DNA from 2 places in the Aminobacter sp. DSM 101952 genome. Region 1 is predicted to be linked to the other one. Evidence: predicted binding sites of a transcription regulator. Region 1 holds the regulator's gene; the other holds the start of a gene.
The links. The regulator LexA, encoded in region 1, represses DNA repair genes until DNA is damaged. The targets are predictions, from matches to a motif close to TGTTCNNNNTGTGTTCNG.
Positions count from the first base shown of each region.

Region 2: the regulator LexA is predicted to act here: its motif matches at 5,978-5,995, upstream of ASC75_RS24490 (YifB family Mg chelatase-like AAA ATPase).

Region 1 covers NZ_LMCL01000023.1:225,354-232,771, reverse strand. The annotation lists gene ASC75_RS15190 (ComEC/Rec2 family competence protein) at 1-979, shown strand, start outside; gene lexA (transcriptional repressor LexA) at 1,014-1,730, opposite strand; gene glp (gephyrin-like molybdotransferase Glp) at 1,835-3,040, opposite strand; gene moaC (cyclic pyranopterin monophosphate synthase MoaC) at 3,043-3,525, opposite strand; gene trpC (indole-3-glycerol phosphate synthase TrpC) at 3,527-4,339, opposite strand; gene trpD (anthranilate phosphoribosyltransferase) at 4,344-5,354, opposite strand; gene ASC75_RS15160 (SurA N-terminal domain-containing protein) at 5,351-7,249, opposite strand; gene tpiA (triose-phosphate isomerase) at 7,396-7,418, shown strand, end outside.
Region 2 covers NZ_LMCL01000035.1:89,617-97,034, forward strand. The annotation lists gene ASC75_RS24465 (DUF1330 domain-containing protein) at 1-233, shown strand, start outside; gene ASC75_RS24470 (metallophosphoesterase family protein) at 294-1,034, opposite strand; gene ASC75_RS24475 (polyhydroxyalkanoate depolymerase) at 1,377-2,648, shown strand; gene ASC75_RS24480 (transglutaminase-like cysteine peptidase) at 2,953-3,582, shown strand; gene ASC75_RS24485 (GNAT family N-acetyltransferase) at 3,728-4,279, shown strand; gene ASC75_RS24490 (YifB family Mg chelatase-like AAA ATPase) at 4,358-5,890, opposite strand; gene ASC75_RS24495 (diguanylate cyclase) at 6,125-7,162, shown strand; partial or broken gene cml (CmlA/FloR family chloramphenicol efflux MFS transporter) at 7,391-7,418, shown strand, end outside.

The DNA.
Region 1 (7,418 bases):
CAGCGTCTTCGGCGCCTGGCATTTCCAGCGCATCTCGCCGCTCAGCCTTGTCGCCAACCTGGCGGTGATGCCGATCGTCTCGGTGCTGGTCATGCCGTTTGCCGTGCTCGCCGGCCTGTTCATGCCGTTGCGCCTCGACGGCATCTTCCTTGACACCATGGGGGCCGGCCTGACGGCCATGATCGCGCTGGCGACGTGGTTCTCCGAGCGCTCGCCCGTCGATGCGGTCGGGCTGATGTCGACCCATTCGGTCGTCCTCGTCACCTTGGCGCTGGTCATAGGCTCGATGGCGACGACCTGGCTGCGACTGGCGGCGCTGCCGATTGCGACCCTGGCTCTGCTGCTGCTGATGAACGCGGAAGCGCCCGACGCGTTCGTCTCGGAGGATGCGCGCCTGGTGGGCGTGCCGGTTGGCGAAGGCAAGCTTGCCGTCAATCGGACCCGGCCAAGCCAGTTCACCGTCGACAATTGGAAACGTGCCCTGGTGTCGGAAGACCTGATCGGCCCCGCGCGCGTCGCCCCGGCAAGCGCTGCAAACCCGAAGCAGAACATCGGCCAGGGCGGTTCGGGCCGGTCCGGCGGTGATGCGGCCTTTTCCTGCACCGACGGGCTGTGTCTCATCGAGCACCCCTCGGGCATGCACCTGGCCCATGCGGAAAACGCGGCAGCCGCCAGGCGAGCCTGCGGCATCGCCAACCTTGTCGTCGTGAACGACGCCACGGCACGCAATCCGTGCGGCAACGCTGCTGTTGTCGTGCTCACCAGCCGCGCGTTGGCTCGCCTGGGAAGCGCGGCGATATTCTTGAGGCCTGCCCAGGACGGCGCGCGCCAGGATGTCGAGATCCGCCACGCCGTGGCCACGCCATACCGACCCTGGCATGTGCAGCGGGCATTCTCGCGCGAGGCGAGGGGACTGCCGCCCTATCGGCGAGACAGCAGGCGTCCGGGCGCATCAGAACCGGCATCGCCAGCCCGATAGGCCGTGCGCATGCGCGCCAGGTTGCCTGCAGGGATTAGTACCGGCGGATCAGCCCGACGAGCTTGCCCTGAACCTTGACCCGGTCAGGTCCGAAGATGCGGGTTTCATAGGCCGGATTGGCGGCTTCCAGAGCGATCGAGGCGCCCTTGCGGCGGAAGCGCTTGAGCGTCGCTTCCTCGTCGTCGACCAGTGCAACGATGATCTCGCCGGGGTTGGCGATGTTGGAACTGCGGATAACCACCGTATCGCCATCGAAGATGCCGGCCTCGATCATCGAGTCGCCCTTGACCTCGAGGGCATAATGCTCGCCGCCCATGATCATGTCCGGCGGCACCGAAATGGAATGGGTCTTGTGCTGGATCGCGTCGATCGGCACGCCGGCGGCGATGCGCCCCATGACCGGGATGGTGACGGCAGCAGCGACATCGTCGTCATTGCCGGCCGAGAACGATCTCGATGGCTCCGGCTTGCGGCCAAGGCTGCCCTCGATGACGCTCGGCGAGAATTTTCGTGCCGCATTGAGGCCGGGTGCGATCGAATCGGGCAGTCGCAACACTTCCAGCGCGCGTGCCCGGTTGGGCAGGCGGCGGATGAAGCCACGTTCCTCGAGCGCGGTGATCAAGCGGTGGATGCCGGATTTGGAGGCGAGATCCAGCGCTTCCTTCATTTCGTCGAAGGATGGCGGAATGCCCGCTTCCTTCAACCGCTCATGAATGAACAGCAGAAGCTCGTGTTGCTTGCGCGTCAGCATGGTCACCCCCGAGGAATCAGAAGAAAAACAAACCCAGAACAAACACTATCTGTTCCAGTTGTGTTCCGCAACTGTTTATATTTCGTGAAGGGGGTTGGGTATGCTCAGCGCAGCATCAGCACGCGGCACGGGTTGCCACGTTCGGCAGCCGGTGCGAAGGGGGCGCGCATGATCGCGCAGTTGGCGTCCGCCAGCGTGCGCAGCATCGACGAATCCTGGATGGTGTAGGGCGTCACCACAAGGCCGTCGGCGGTTTCGCGCGCGAGGGCGCGGACGAAGTCCTGGCGCAGGTCGTTGGCGGTCATCGCGGCGTCGAGGATGCCAGTGCGAATGTCAGGCGAATAGGGCCGCCCGCCAAGAGTTGCCAGCAGCGGCTTGAGGAAGATGTGCGCGCAGATCAGGCTGGCGACGGGATTTCCGGGCAGTCCGATGCAGCGCGTCTTGCCGAGGCGGCCGAACATCAGCGGCTTGCCGGGGCGCATGGCGATCTTCCAGAAATCGAGATCCATGCCGAGCCCGGTCAGCACGCGGTGCACCAGGTCGTGGTCGCCGACGGACGCGCCGCCAAGCGTGACGATGACGTCCGCCTGCGCATCGAGCGCCTTGCCGACGAGGGTCGCGATCGCATCGGTGCGGTCCGGTGCGATGCCGAGGTCGAGCACGCGCGCGCCGACGGATTCGGCGATGGCGGCGACACCATAGGCGTTGGAGGCAATGATCTGGCCGGGGCCGGGGTTGCTGCCGGGCGGCAGAAGTTCGTCGCCGGTGGCGATGATCGCGATCAGCGGCGCCTTGGCGACCTGCAATTCGGGATGATTGGCCGCGGCAATGAGCGACAAGCCTGCCGGATCGAGCACGCGCCCGGCGTCGAGGATCAGGTCGCCCTGCCGGAAGTCCAGGCCCTTGGCGCGGATGTTGCGGCCCGGCGCCGTCGGCTCCACGACCTCGATCTCGCCATTGCCGAGGTCGCGCACGTTTTCCTGGATGACGACGGTGTCGGCGCCCTCGGGCACGGGAGCGCCGGTGAAGATGCGCACCGCCTGGCCTGGCGCCAGCGTTCCGGTGAACTGCCTGCCTGCCGGAGCCTCGCCGATGACCGACAGCCTTGCCGGCAGCGATGCTATGTCGTCGGCGCGCACGGCATAGCCATCCATTGCCGAGGCAGCGAAGGGAGGCTGCGTGCGCAAGGCGTGCAAGGGTGCGGCAAGGACACGGCCCGCCGCTTCCCGCAGGCCGACCGTTTCAGAACCGCTCGGTTGAGCGCCGTCGAGAAGGCGCGCCAGCGCTTCGGAGACTGGAAGCAAAGCCATGGCTATTCGCCTGCCTTGTAGTCGCCCGACTTGCCGCCGGTCTTCTCGACCAGGCGGATGCCGGAAATCACCATGCCGCGGTCGGCGGCCTTGGCCATGTCGTAGATGGTCAGGCAGGCTACGGAAGCCGCCGTCAGCGCTTCCATTTCGACGCCGGTCTTGCCGCTGACGCGGGCAAGGGCCGTGACGCGAAGGCCGGGCAGGGCCTCGTCGGGCTCGATCTCGACCGAAACCTTGGTCAACAGCAGCGGATGGCAGAGCGGGATGAGTTCGTGCGTGCGCTTGGCCGCCATGATGCCGGCAATGCGCGCGGTCCCCAGCACGTCGCCCTTCTTGGCATTGCCCGACAGGATCAGGGCAAGCGTTTCGGGACGCATCGCAATCGAGCCTTCGGCGATGGCCGTGCGCGTCGTCTCGGCCTTGTCGCCGACATCGACCATATTGGCTTCGCCGGATGCGCCGATGTGGGTGAGGGTGGCGGCCATGTCAGGCACCGGCCGTCTGCGGAATGCCTTCGAGCAACTCCCGCGTGGCGGCCGCCACGTCGGCCTGCCGCATCAGGCTTTCGCCGACGAGGAAGCTGCCGATGCCGGATTTTTCCAGGCGCAGGCAATCGTCATGCGTGAAGATGCCGCTTTCGCCGACAAGCAGCCGGTCCGTCGGCACCATGGGTGCCAGCCGTTCGGACGTGGTGAGACTGACCTCGAAGGTCCTGAGGTTGCGGTTGTTGACGCCGAGCAGGCGCGACGTGAGCTTCAGCGCGCGCTCGGTCTCTTGCCCGTCGTGCACCTCGACCAGTGCGTCCATGCCGAGTTCGAAGGCGGTGTCTTCGAGCCGGCGGGCATCGTCGTCGGACAGGCTTGCCATGATGATGAGGATGGCGTCGGCACCCCAGGCGCGGGCCTCGTACACTTGGTAGGGCTCGAACATGAAGTCCTTGCGCAGCGCCGGCAGGGCGCAGGCTTGGCGAGCAGCCATCAGGAATTCGGGCGCGCCCTGGAAGGACGGCGTGTCGGTCAGCACCGACAGGCAGGCGGCGCCGCCTTCGGCATAGGCCCGGGCCAATGACGGCGGGTCGAAGTCGGCGCGGATCAGGCCCTTGGACGGGCTCGCCTTCTTGATCTCGGCAATCAGGCCGAAGCGGCCGTCGCTGCGCTTTGCCTCTAGGGCGGCAAGGAAACCGCGCGGCGCGGCCACGTCGCGCGCCTTGGCCTTGACCTCGGCGAGCGGCAGCAATGTCTTGGCGGCGGCGATCTCGTCGCGCTTGTAGGCTTCGATTTGGCGCAGGATGTCGGCCATGTCTTTATCCGTTCGAGACGCCGACGAGGCGCTGGAGCACGGCGAGAGCACGACCGCTGTCGATCGCATCCGCCGCGAGCTTCACGCCTTCGCCGATGGTCGCCACCTTGTCGGCGACAACCAGGCCGGCACCGGCGTTCATCAGCACCGTGTCGCGATAGGCGCCTGCAGTGCCTTCGAGCACGCGGCGCAGGGCGGCCGCATTGTATGCGGAATCGCCGCCGCGCAGCTCTTCGCGGGTGTGCCTGGCGAGGCCGACCTGTTCGGGCGTCAGGGTGAAGGTGCTGATGGCGCCGTCGGCGAGTGCCGCGACATGGGTTTCGCCCGTCGTGGTGATCTCGTCATACCCGTCGCCATGGACGACCCAGGTCGACTTGGCGCCGAGCTCCTTCAGCGTCTCTGCAACCGGCACGATCCACTCGGGCGAGAACACGCCGACCAGCTGGCGGTCGACGCCGGCTGGATTGGAGAGCGGCCCGAGCAGGTTGAAGATCGTGCGGGTGCCGAGTTCGACGCGCGTTGCGCCGACATGCTTCATCGCCGGGTGATGGGCAGGCGCGAACATGAAGCCGACGCCGGCCTCGTGGATGCAGCGGCCGACCGCTTCGGGCGGCAGGTCGATGTTGACGCCGAGCGCGGTCAGGACGTCGGCGGCGCCCGTCAGCGAGGACAGGCCGCGGTTGCCGTGCTTGGCGACCGGCACGCCGGCGCCGGCGATGACGAAGGCCGAGGCGGTCGAGATGTTGACGCTGTGCGAGCCGTCGCCGCCGGTGCCGACGATGTCGATGGCGTCAGCCGGGGCGTCGACGCGAAGCATCTTGTCGCGCATGGTGGCGACGGCGCCGGAGATTTCGCTGACCGTCTCGCCGCGCACGCGCAACGCCATCAGGAAGCCGCCGATCTGCCCCGGCGTCGCTTCGCCCGACATGATGATGTCGAAGGCCTCGCGCGCTTCCTCGAAGGTGAGGGCGGTGCCGCTGGCGACCTTGGCGATGTGGGGCTTGAGTGCGCTCATTGCGGCGTCACTGCGATCGCGCGGGCGATCGCAGCCTGGTCGATGGTGGCCTTGTATTCGCCCTGCAGCTGCGCCACCAGCTGATCGAGCAGATCGTCGGACATGCCCGAAGCGAAGGTCTTCTGCGCGTCCTCGGGCACGGCGCTTGCGTCGGCGCCGGCCGGCTCGAACACTTCGACGACCTTGAACAGGATCTGGGCGTCGCCGGCCGGTGCTGCGATAACGCCGGTGCCGCCTTCGCCCATGGCAAACATCGCGGCAGCGCCCTCGCGGCCGAAATCGGCGTCGTCGGCTTCGCGCTTGAGGCCGCGCTTGGTCTGCTTCTCGAGCTTGAGCTCACCCGCGATCACGTCCATCGCGGCGCCATCCGTTAGGCGCTTTTCAAGTTCCGTGGCCTTGTCCCTGAGGCGCTTGGTCGCCTCGGCTGCGGTCCAGTCCGCCACGACCTTCTCCCGAACTTCGTCGAGGGCGCGGTCGCGGGCCGGCGTGATGCCGTCCACTTCGTAGAAAACGAAACCGTTGGTGCCGATGTTGAGCGGCGGGTTCTCGGTGGCGGCTTCGGCCTCGAACAGTGCCTGGATCAGGTTGCGCGAGTCGGGAAGCGTATTGACGACGGTGCCGTCGGGCAGCTGGCCGGCGCGGTCGATGGCTTCGATCGTCACCACCTTGAGCTTGAGCTTGTCGGCGGTGGCGCGCATCGACTCGCCGCCGGCGCGTGCATCCTCGTAGGAATCGTGCACGTCGAGCAGGATGCGGTTGGCCTCGGCAAGGGCGAGATCCTTGCGGATCTGATCCTTGACCTCGTCGAGCGACTTCACCGCTTCAGGCGCGATCTCGCTGACGCGGACCAGCACCGGTCCGAACGAACCCTGGACCACGTCGCTGACCTGGCTTGCCTGCAGCGCGAAAGCCGCCTCGGCAACGGCCTTGTCGGCAATGGTGTCCTTGGACAGCGTGCCGAGAGCGACGTCGGCGGCCGTCTTGCCCTGGTCGGCGACGATCTTGTCGAACGCGGTGCCGGCCTTGATCGCATCGGACGCAGCCTTGGCGGCGTCGGCGCTCGGGAACACCAGCTGGTCGATCTTGCGCGTTTCGGCTGTCGTGAAATGGGACTTGTTCTTGTCGTAGTCCTGGCGCACCTGCTCGTCGGTGATCGAGCCGAGATCCATGATGTCCTCGGGCTCGAGCTTGACGTAGCTCAGCTTGCGGTATTCGGGTGCGGCGTAGTTCTTCTTGTTTTCCTCGAACCATGCCTTGAGAACGTCGTCGGCAGGCGCCGCGATCGGTTCGACAAGCGATTTAGGCAGCGGCAGGTAATCGATGGTGCGGTCTTCGCCGCGATAGAGCGCGACGGCACGCAGGAAGGTGTCGGGAGCCTTCATCCCGTCGGAGATGGCCTCGACGATCTGCTGGCGGACCGCCACCTGGGCGCGGTTCTTCAGATAGTCTTCGGGGCGCATGCCGATCTGGCGCAGGATGTATTCGAAAGCCTGGCGGTCGAACTGGCCGCTGGCGTTCTGGAAGGCAGGATCGTCCCAGGTCAGCTGGGCGAGGCTGTCCTTGGACAGCCCCAGGCCGAGCTTGCGCGCCTGTTCGTCGAGCACGGCGCCGGCGACGAGCTGGGAGGCGACCTGGTTGTCGATGCCGAGGGCGGTGGCCTGCTCGCGGGTCAGGCGCTGGCCGAACTGCTGCGACATGACGTTGACCTGGCGATCGTAGGCGAGGCGGTATTCGACCCCCGAGACCGAGGTTCCACCGGCGGTGACGACCTTGTCGCCGCCGACGCCGCCGAGCATCGAGCCGGAAATGCCCCACACGGCGAAGCTTACGACGAGCAGCAGAAGCAGAAGCTTAGCTACCCAGGTTCCCGCAGCACTTCGCATCGTTTCGAGCATGTATCAGATCCCGTATACGCGCATTTTCACATGCGCCTGCATGAACGAAGCGCAATAGCGCCCTTCGCCGCCAGTGTCGATTGCTTTGTGGCTTGTTTTTGGTAGTGAGGTTGCCCCAGCGAACATCGATTTCGAGGAACAAGCACATGACGCCAGGAATTCGCCCACT
Region 2 (7,418 bases), on a different contig from region 1:
AGGGCTATGTCGCGGCGGCCAAGCCGGCATTCGAGCGCTTCGGCGCCAAGTTCATCGCCCGCGGCGGTGCCCATGAGGCGGTGGAAGGCCCCGGCCGCGCCCGCAACGTCATCATCGAGTTCGCCTCGATGGACGACGCCCGCAACTGCTATTTCTCGCCGGAATACCAGCACGCCAAGTCGATCCGCCAGCAATTCGCCGACGGCGAGATCATGCTGGTCGAGGGCATCTGACTTTCGAGCTGCGGAGGCGCTGACGCAGTTCTCCTGGCAGGCTGCGCCGCGCTATTGCCGTCAGGCGGGCGGCATCCGCCCGGTGCTGACGGAATAGGCCACCGCATCGCGGCCGGCCTGCTCCGCCTGCCGTGCGGCGGCCTCGAAATCATAGGGAACGGCGCGCAGTTCCGCCGCCCATCCGCCGGCGAGCTTTTCAACGATTGCATAGCGCGCGTGCGGCGTGCCTGCCTCCATCACATGCGGGACGGGCGACGTGTCGCGATATCCCGGCATGCCGACGCTGCCGGGATTGACGATCAGCACGCCTCCTGATGTGGCGATTCGCGGGATGTGGGTGTGTCCGCACAGGACCACGCGTGCCCGGCCGATTCCGGCGAGCCTAGGCAGGATGGCCTCTTGCCTGTCCAGCATGGGCCGGCCGGAACTCACGTCCTCCAACAGATATTCGAGGTCGCCGCCGGCCGGGCTGCCGTGGCAGGCAAACACCTCGCCATCGGCCAATTCGAGCGTGGCCGGCAGGCCGGCGATCCACTGGAAATGCGCGTCGGTCAGGCGCGGCCTCGCGAAGGCATCCGAAAACCCCGTATCGCCTGCCAGCAACTGGCGTTCGTGATTGCCGGCAACAGTCGGGCAGTCGAGGGCAATCTGCATGTCCGCGCTGCGCGCCGGATCGAACGGGCCGGAGACCAGATCGCCGAGATTGACGACGAGATCGACCGAGGACGCCTGGATGTGGGCGATGACTGCCTCGAGCGCCAGCGCGTTTCCGTGAACATCAGCGATTGCAGCTATCCGCATGGGCCTTCCCGTCCGTATCCGCGCCAGGGGCGACGCTAGTGCAAGCTGCCGTCGGCTGCAAACAGGGCCTCCCGCCTTGCTGGCCGGCGTGTTCCGGTTCGCACCTGCGATGTCTGCGCCTGCCTGTTCGTGCGTCAGATTTCGGCACTGCACAATGTCAAGGCATGCCATTTGTAAGCCGGCGGGCGCATTGGAAACGCTTTTTCAACAGCTTGGACTAAAGGATGACCCTGTTTCGCACCAAGTCGGATATTGCATCGCAGCAGATGTTTGCTACCTTTCGCTGCATTGCATGACGGGCCTCCGGCCGGCTCGCCTCCCGAATGGCCGTATGAGGACATCATGTTTTACCAGCTCTATGAATCGACCCATGCCGCGCTGCAGCCGGCGCGCGCGTACGCGGATGCGGTCAAGCTGTTCTATTCCAACCCGCTGAATCCCTTCTCGCACATGCCGCTCGGCCGCTCCGTGGCGGCGATGGCCGAGCTGTTCGAGCGCACCACCCGCCGCTATGGCAAGCCGGCCTTCGGCCTCGACAAGACGGTGGTCGACTGGCAGCCGGTGGCGGTGACCGAGAAGGTCGCCTGGTCGCGGCCGTTCTGCAACCTGATCCGTTTCGAGCGCGACCTGCCCGCTGGCCGCCGTCCCGATCCCAAGCTTCTGATCGTCGCGCCGATGTCGGGCCACTATGCCACGCTGCTGCGCGGCACGGTCGAGGCCATGCTGCCCCATGCCGACGTCTACATCACCGACTGGGCCGATGCCCGCATGGTGCCGGTGACCGAGGGCAAGTTCGATCTCGACGACTACATCGACTATGTCATCGACATGTTCCACGCGCTGGGACCCGACACCCATGTGATGGCGGTGTGCCAGCCCTCGGTGCCGGTGCTGGCCGCCGTCGCCGTCATGGAAGCCCGAGGCGACCGCTTCGCGCCATCGACCATGACGCTGATGGGCGGGCCGATCGACACGAGGCGCAACCCGACCGCGGTCAACGAGCTCGCCGAGAAGAAGAGCATCGACTGGTTCCGCGACAACGTCATCATGCAGGTGCCGTGGCCGGCGCCGGGCTTCACCCGCGACGTCTATCCGGGCTTCCTGCAGCTGTCGGGTTTCATGACAATGAACCTCGACCGCCACATCATCGCCCACAAGGACTTCTTCATGCACCTGGTGAAGAACGACGGCGACAGCGCGGAGAAGCACCGCGACTTCTACGACGAATATCTGGCGGTGATGGACCTGACCGCCGAGTTCTACCTGCAGACGGTCGACACCGTGTTCGTGCGCCACGCGCTGCCCAAGGGCGAGATGACCCATCGCGGCCAGCCGGTCGACACGTCGGCGATCCGCAACGTCGCGCTGTTCACCGTCGAGGGCGAGAACGACGACATTTCCGGCCTCGGCCAGACGCAGGCCGCGCATGACCTGTGCCGCAACATCCCCGGGGAGATGAAGGCGCATTACATGCAGCCGTCCGTCGGCCACTACGGCGTCTTCAACGGCTCGCGCTTCCGCGCCGAGATCGTGCCGCGCATCGTCGACTTCATGGCCAGCTATGGCGCGTCGGTGCGCAAGCCGGCCAAGCCACGGCTGGTGCGCAAGGCCTGATCTCAGGCCTCCGCAGGCGACGTCCGTCTTATCCACAGCAGGGCCCGGCGCCAACCGCCGGGCCCTTCTGCTTTGTGGGGGCCGAGCGGAGCGCAGGCGACGGCCTAAGCCCTTGAATCCATGCTGTGCGCCGTGCCGAAAGCCGTTCGTCGCTTGCCAGCTGACGCGATGCATCCTGTTGCACAATAGTCGCGTCGCATCACGCGCGGTAACCATGTCTGCAATCTGCCGCGAGCTTCGATTGACTCCGGGCCACCCTCGACCTTAACGTTTTGTTAACGATGTAAAGGGGCGAGCGGGGCAGATGATTTCCGCAGCAGGCGTGCGGTGCGCGGCGGGGCGTACCGGTGTGTTTCTTGGGCTGTTGGCAGGCGCCTTTTTGTCTGCCGGCGCGGCCTTTGCGGCGTCAGAGCCGATGGTCACGGGCGGGCTGACCTCGCAACCGATCGGCCATTACGACTTCTGCCGCCTCAACCCGAGGGAGTGCTCGATCAAGCAGCGCGACACCGGTCCCGAGCAGATGACCGGTGCCCTGTGGCGCAAGATGGTGGCGGTCAACGTCGCCACCAACGCCGCGATCAAGCCGATGAACGACATCGACATCTATGGCCGCGACGAGGTCTGGACCTATCCGGCCAATGGCGAGGGCGACTGCGAGGACTACGTCCTGGAGAAGCGCCGCACGCTGAGCCAGGAAGGCGTCTCGCTGGCGAACCTGCTGATCACCGTCGTGCGCAAGCCCGACGGCGAGGGCCACGCCGTGCTGACCGTGCGCACTTCCAAGGGCGACTTCGTGCTCGACAACCTGACGGACACCGTGCGCCAGTGGGACGAGACCGGCTATCGCTATCTCAAGCGCCAGTCGAGCGAGAACACCGGCCGCTGGGTTTCGATCCGCGAAGGCCAGGAATCGATGGTCGGTTCGGTCAAGTAGCCGGTCAGGCAAGCCCTTCAGCCGCGGCGTCGCAAACCCGACGCTGTCTGCGCGATCCAGCCGGGCGTGTTCCAACGTGGCCGATGTCGAGTAAAGACACCTGCTATCGTGGCATGCGGATGCGTTGGCGAAGGAGCAATCTGGATTGTCCGCCTCGGATCATAAGATCCGCATTGTCCCAGGCTCACCGGAATTGCTGCGGCAATTGGAAGAGCGCGACTACTCGTTTCAGGTGGCGCCACCCTTGGCCAGCGCGGATGCGGTCCAGGCTCACGAGCCATCTGAGCAGCCTTACGGTTTCGACGCGCGTTCGATCAGCGGTCTTTTGAGTGGAGCCGACGGCGCCGTGTTCGTGGCCTTGCTGGATGGAAGGGCTGTCGGTTTCATCGCGGTCAAGAAATCCTGGAACAGGCTGGCCACAGTCGCGGATCTGGCGGTCGATCGCAGCGCTCGCCGCCGCAACGTTGGGCGCCGCCTGATGGATGCGGCGGTTGCCTGGGTGCGGGACAAACAACTGCTCGGGATTCGCCTAGAAACGCAGGGCAACAATCTTCCGGCTTGCAGGTTCTATGCAGCCTGTGGCTTCCAACTCGGCGGAATCGACTGGTTGCTCTACGTGGCGACGGAAGGCAACGACGCTGCACCGGCGTTGTTCTGGTATCTATTTCTCGATCAGCCTGGTGCCGGGACAGGTTAAGGCAGCCCGTGACAGGGACCGCTCGTTCTTTTAGATGAACGACGAAACGGGGGCCGAAATCGCTGCCGGCCGCGCTGCCTATGCCGCCTGGGCCATGCGCTCTGAACCGATGCGGTAGGAGATCGCCTCGGCGAGATGGATGCGGCCGACGGCCTCGCTGGCGTCGAGATCGGCGAGCGTGCGCGCCACCTTGAGGACCCGGTGATAGGCGCGGGCGGAAAAGCCGAGCTTTTCGCTGGCATCGCGCAGCAGCGCCAGCCCGGCGGCATCGGGGATGGCGATGTCCTCGATCAGGCCGGCAGAGCATTGCGCATTGGTGGTGGCACCGGTGACGCCGTGGCGATCCAACCGCTCGCGCTGGATCGTGCGGGCCCGGGCGACACGCGCCGCGACATCCGCGCTCGCCTCCGACCTAGCCGTCCGGATCAGGTCGGTGGCGGAGACCGAGGGCACCTCGATGCGCAGGTCGATGCGGTCGAGCAGCGGACCGGAGATGCGCGCCTGATAGTCGGACTGGCAGCGTGTGCCGCGCAGGCAGCGGTAGCCGGGTTCGCCGGCCATGCCGCAGCGGCACGGGTTCATCGCCGCGACCAACTGGATCCGGGCCGGATAGGTGATGCGGTGGTTGACGCGCGCGATCATGCATTCACCGGTTTCGAGCGGCTGGCGCAGCGAATCGAGCACCTGCGGCGAAAACTCGGGGAACTCATCGAGGAACAGCACGCCGTGATGGGCGAGCGACACTTCGCCCGGCCGCGCCCGCAGGCCGCCGCCGACCATCGCCGCCATCGAGGCCGAGTGGTGCGGTGCGCGGAACGGCCGCCGGTCGGTGAGCTTGCCCTCGGCCAGTTCGCCGGCGACCGAGGCGATCATCGAGACTTCGAGCAGTTCCTTGGGCGACAGCGGCGGCAGGATGGAGGGCAGGCGCGCCGCCAGCATCGACTTGCCGGCGCCGGGCGGGCCGACGAACAGCAGGTTGTGGCCGCCGGCGGCCGCCACTTCGAGCGCCCGCCTGGCGCTTTCCTGGCCCTTGATGTCGGCAAGATCGGCGATGCCGGTGGCCGGCGCGTGGATGCCGGCTTCGGGCCGCGACAGCACCTGTGTGCCGCGGAAATGGTTGGCGATCGCAATCAGGCTGCGCGGCGCCAGGATGTCGATTTCGGGGCCGGCCCAGGCGGCTTCCGGCCCGCTGGCGGCCGGGCAGATCAGCCCCTTGCCCTCGGCATTGGCGCCGATGGCGGCTGGCAGCGCGCCGGCGACCGCCGCGATCGTGCCGTCGAGCGACAGTTCGCCGAGCACGACATAGGCTGCGAGCGCGTCGCCCGGCAACGCGCCCAGCGCCGCCATCAGGCCGAGAGCGATGGGCAGGTCGTAGTGGCTGCCCTCCTTGGGCAGGTCGGCGGGGGCGAGATTGACGGTGACCTTCTTGGCCGGCATCGACAGGCCCGAGGCATGCAGCGCCGCCTGCACCCGCTCGCGGCTCTCGGCCACTGCCTTGTCGGGCAGGCCGACGATCTGCATGCCGACCTTGCCCGGCGCGACCATCACCTGCACGTCGACGGGAACCGCCTCGATGCCCTGGAACGCAACAGTGCGCACGCGCGAAACCATGCCGCCCCTCCGCCCGGCCTCCCCGCGCCTGCGCGAGCAGGTCGTGGAAGAAGTTGGGCAAGACAAGCATAGATTGCATGGGAACGCAAGAACATTTAGGGAACATATCCGGCGATGCTAGCGCCACAAATCGACCCGGCAAAGCAGCTGGATCGTGCCGGCTGGATAGGGAATATTAAATGCTTGCGCGCGAATATAAGGCGCATCACACGAACAAGGCGATCGACGCTCACCATGCGCCAGGGGCTGTCTAAGCGAAAGGTCGGACGGCAGCCGCTTCGCGGCGCGGCCAGGATCGCGCGCCTCGAGGCGCAGCTCGCGGCGCAGGCTGCGCTGATCGAGCAGCAGGCTGCCTCGCTGGCGCACAGCCAGAAGATCTTCGACAGGTCCTCGGCCGCCGCCCGCATCGGCGTCTGGCAATGCAACCTCGCCGATCAGGCGCTGGACTGGACTGACGTCGTCTACGACATCTTCGACCTGCCGCGCGGCTCGGTGCTGGAGCGCAGGGAGATCGTCAAGTGTTATGCGCCGGAGTCGGCGGCGGAGCTGCATGTCAGGCGCAGCAAGGCGATCGAGGACCGCACCGGCTTCGGCCTCGACGCCGAGATCGTCACCGTCAAGGGCAACCGCCGCTGGATCCGCATCACCGCCTGCGTCGAGAGCGAGAACGGCGTCGCCGTGCGCATCTTCGGTCTCAAGCAGGACATCACCGAAGAGAAGATCCTCGCCGACCGGATGCGCTATCTCGCCGAGTTCGACGTCATGACCGGGCTCGCCAACCGGGGCCGGTTCCAGTCGACCCTGCAGGAACTGACTGCGTCCGACGCCGGCAAGCCCGCCGTCGGCGCGCTGCTGCTGATCGATCTCGACGGCTTCAAGCAGATCAACGACACCTTCGGCCACATGGTCGGCGACGAGTGTCTCAAGCAGGTGGCGCGGCGGCTCGAAGCCGCCTGCTGCGGCGCGGAACTCGTATCGCGCATCGGCGGTGACGAGTTCGCCGTGCTGACCGGGCCGCAACACGGCCTGTCCGCGGTGTCCGAACTGGCGCGCGCGATCATCGAAAGGCTCGGCGAGCCGATCGATCACGGCAGTGCGCTGCTCCGGCTCGGCGCCTCCGTCGGCATCGCCCTGTTCGAGGCCGGCACGTCATCGGAGCTGCTGGTCAGGGCCGATACCGCGCTCTACCAGGCCAAGGCGGCGGGCCGCAACACCTTCCGCATCTTCAAGCCGAGCGATACGGCCGGCATGCCCGGCCATCGCGCCGCCTGAGGCCCGATCCGTCTCCGCACAGGCTTGTTGCGCGCAAACCCTGCTGATATGGCTGCCCTGGAGATCAAGGCGAGCAGTCGCGACATGAACATGGGCACAGCCAAGTCCGCAGACAGATAGGCCGCAACAACCCCGAGACGTTGCTGCGGCGCCCTGCCCTCTCATCCCTTAGACAAGCGAAGTAGCAGTTCGCCGCCAGATGAAATTCATTTGAGCGGATGCCTTGTCATGCCCAATCGAAACTGTTCCACCTGGG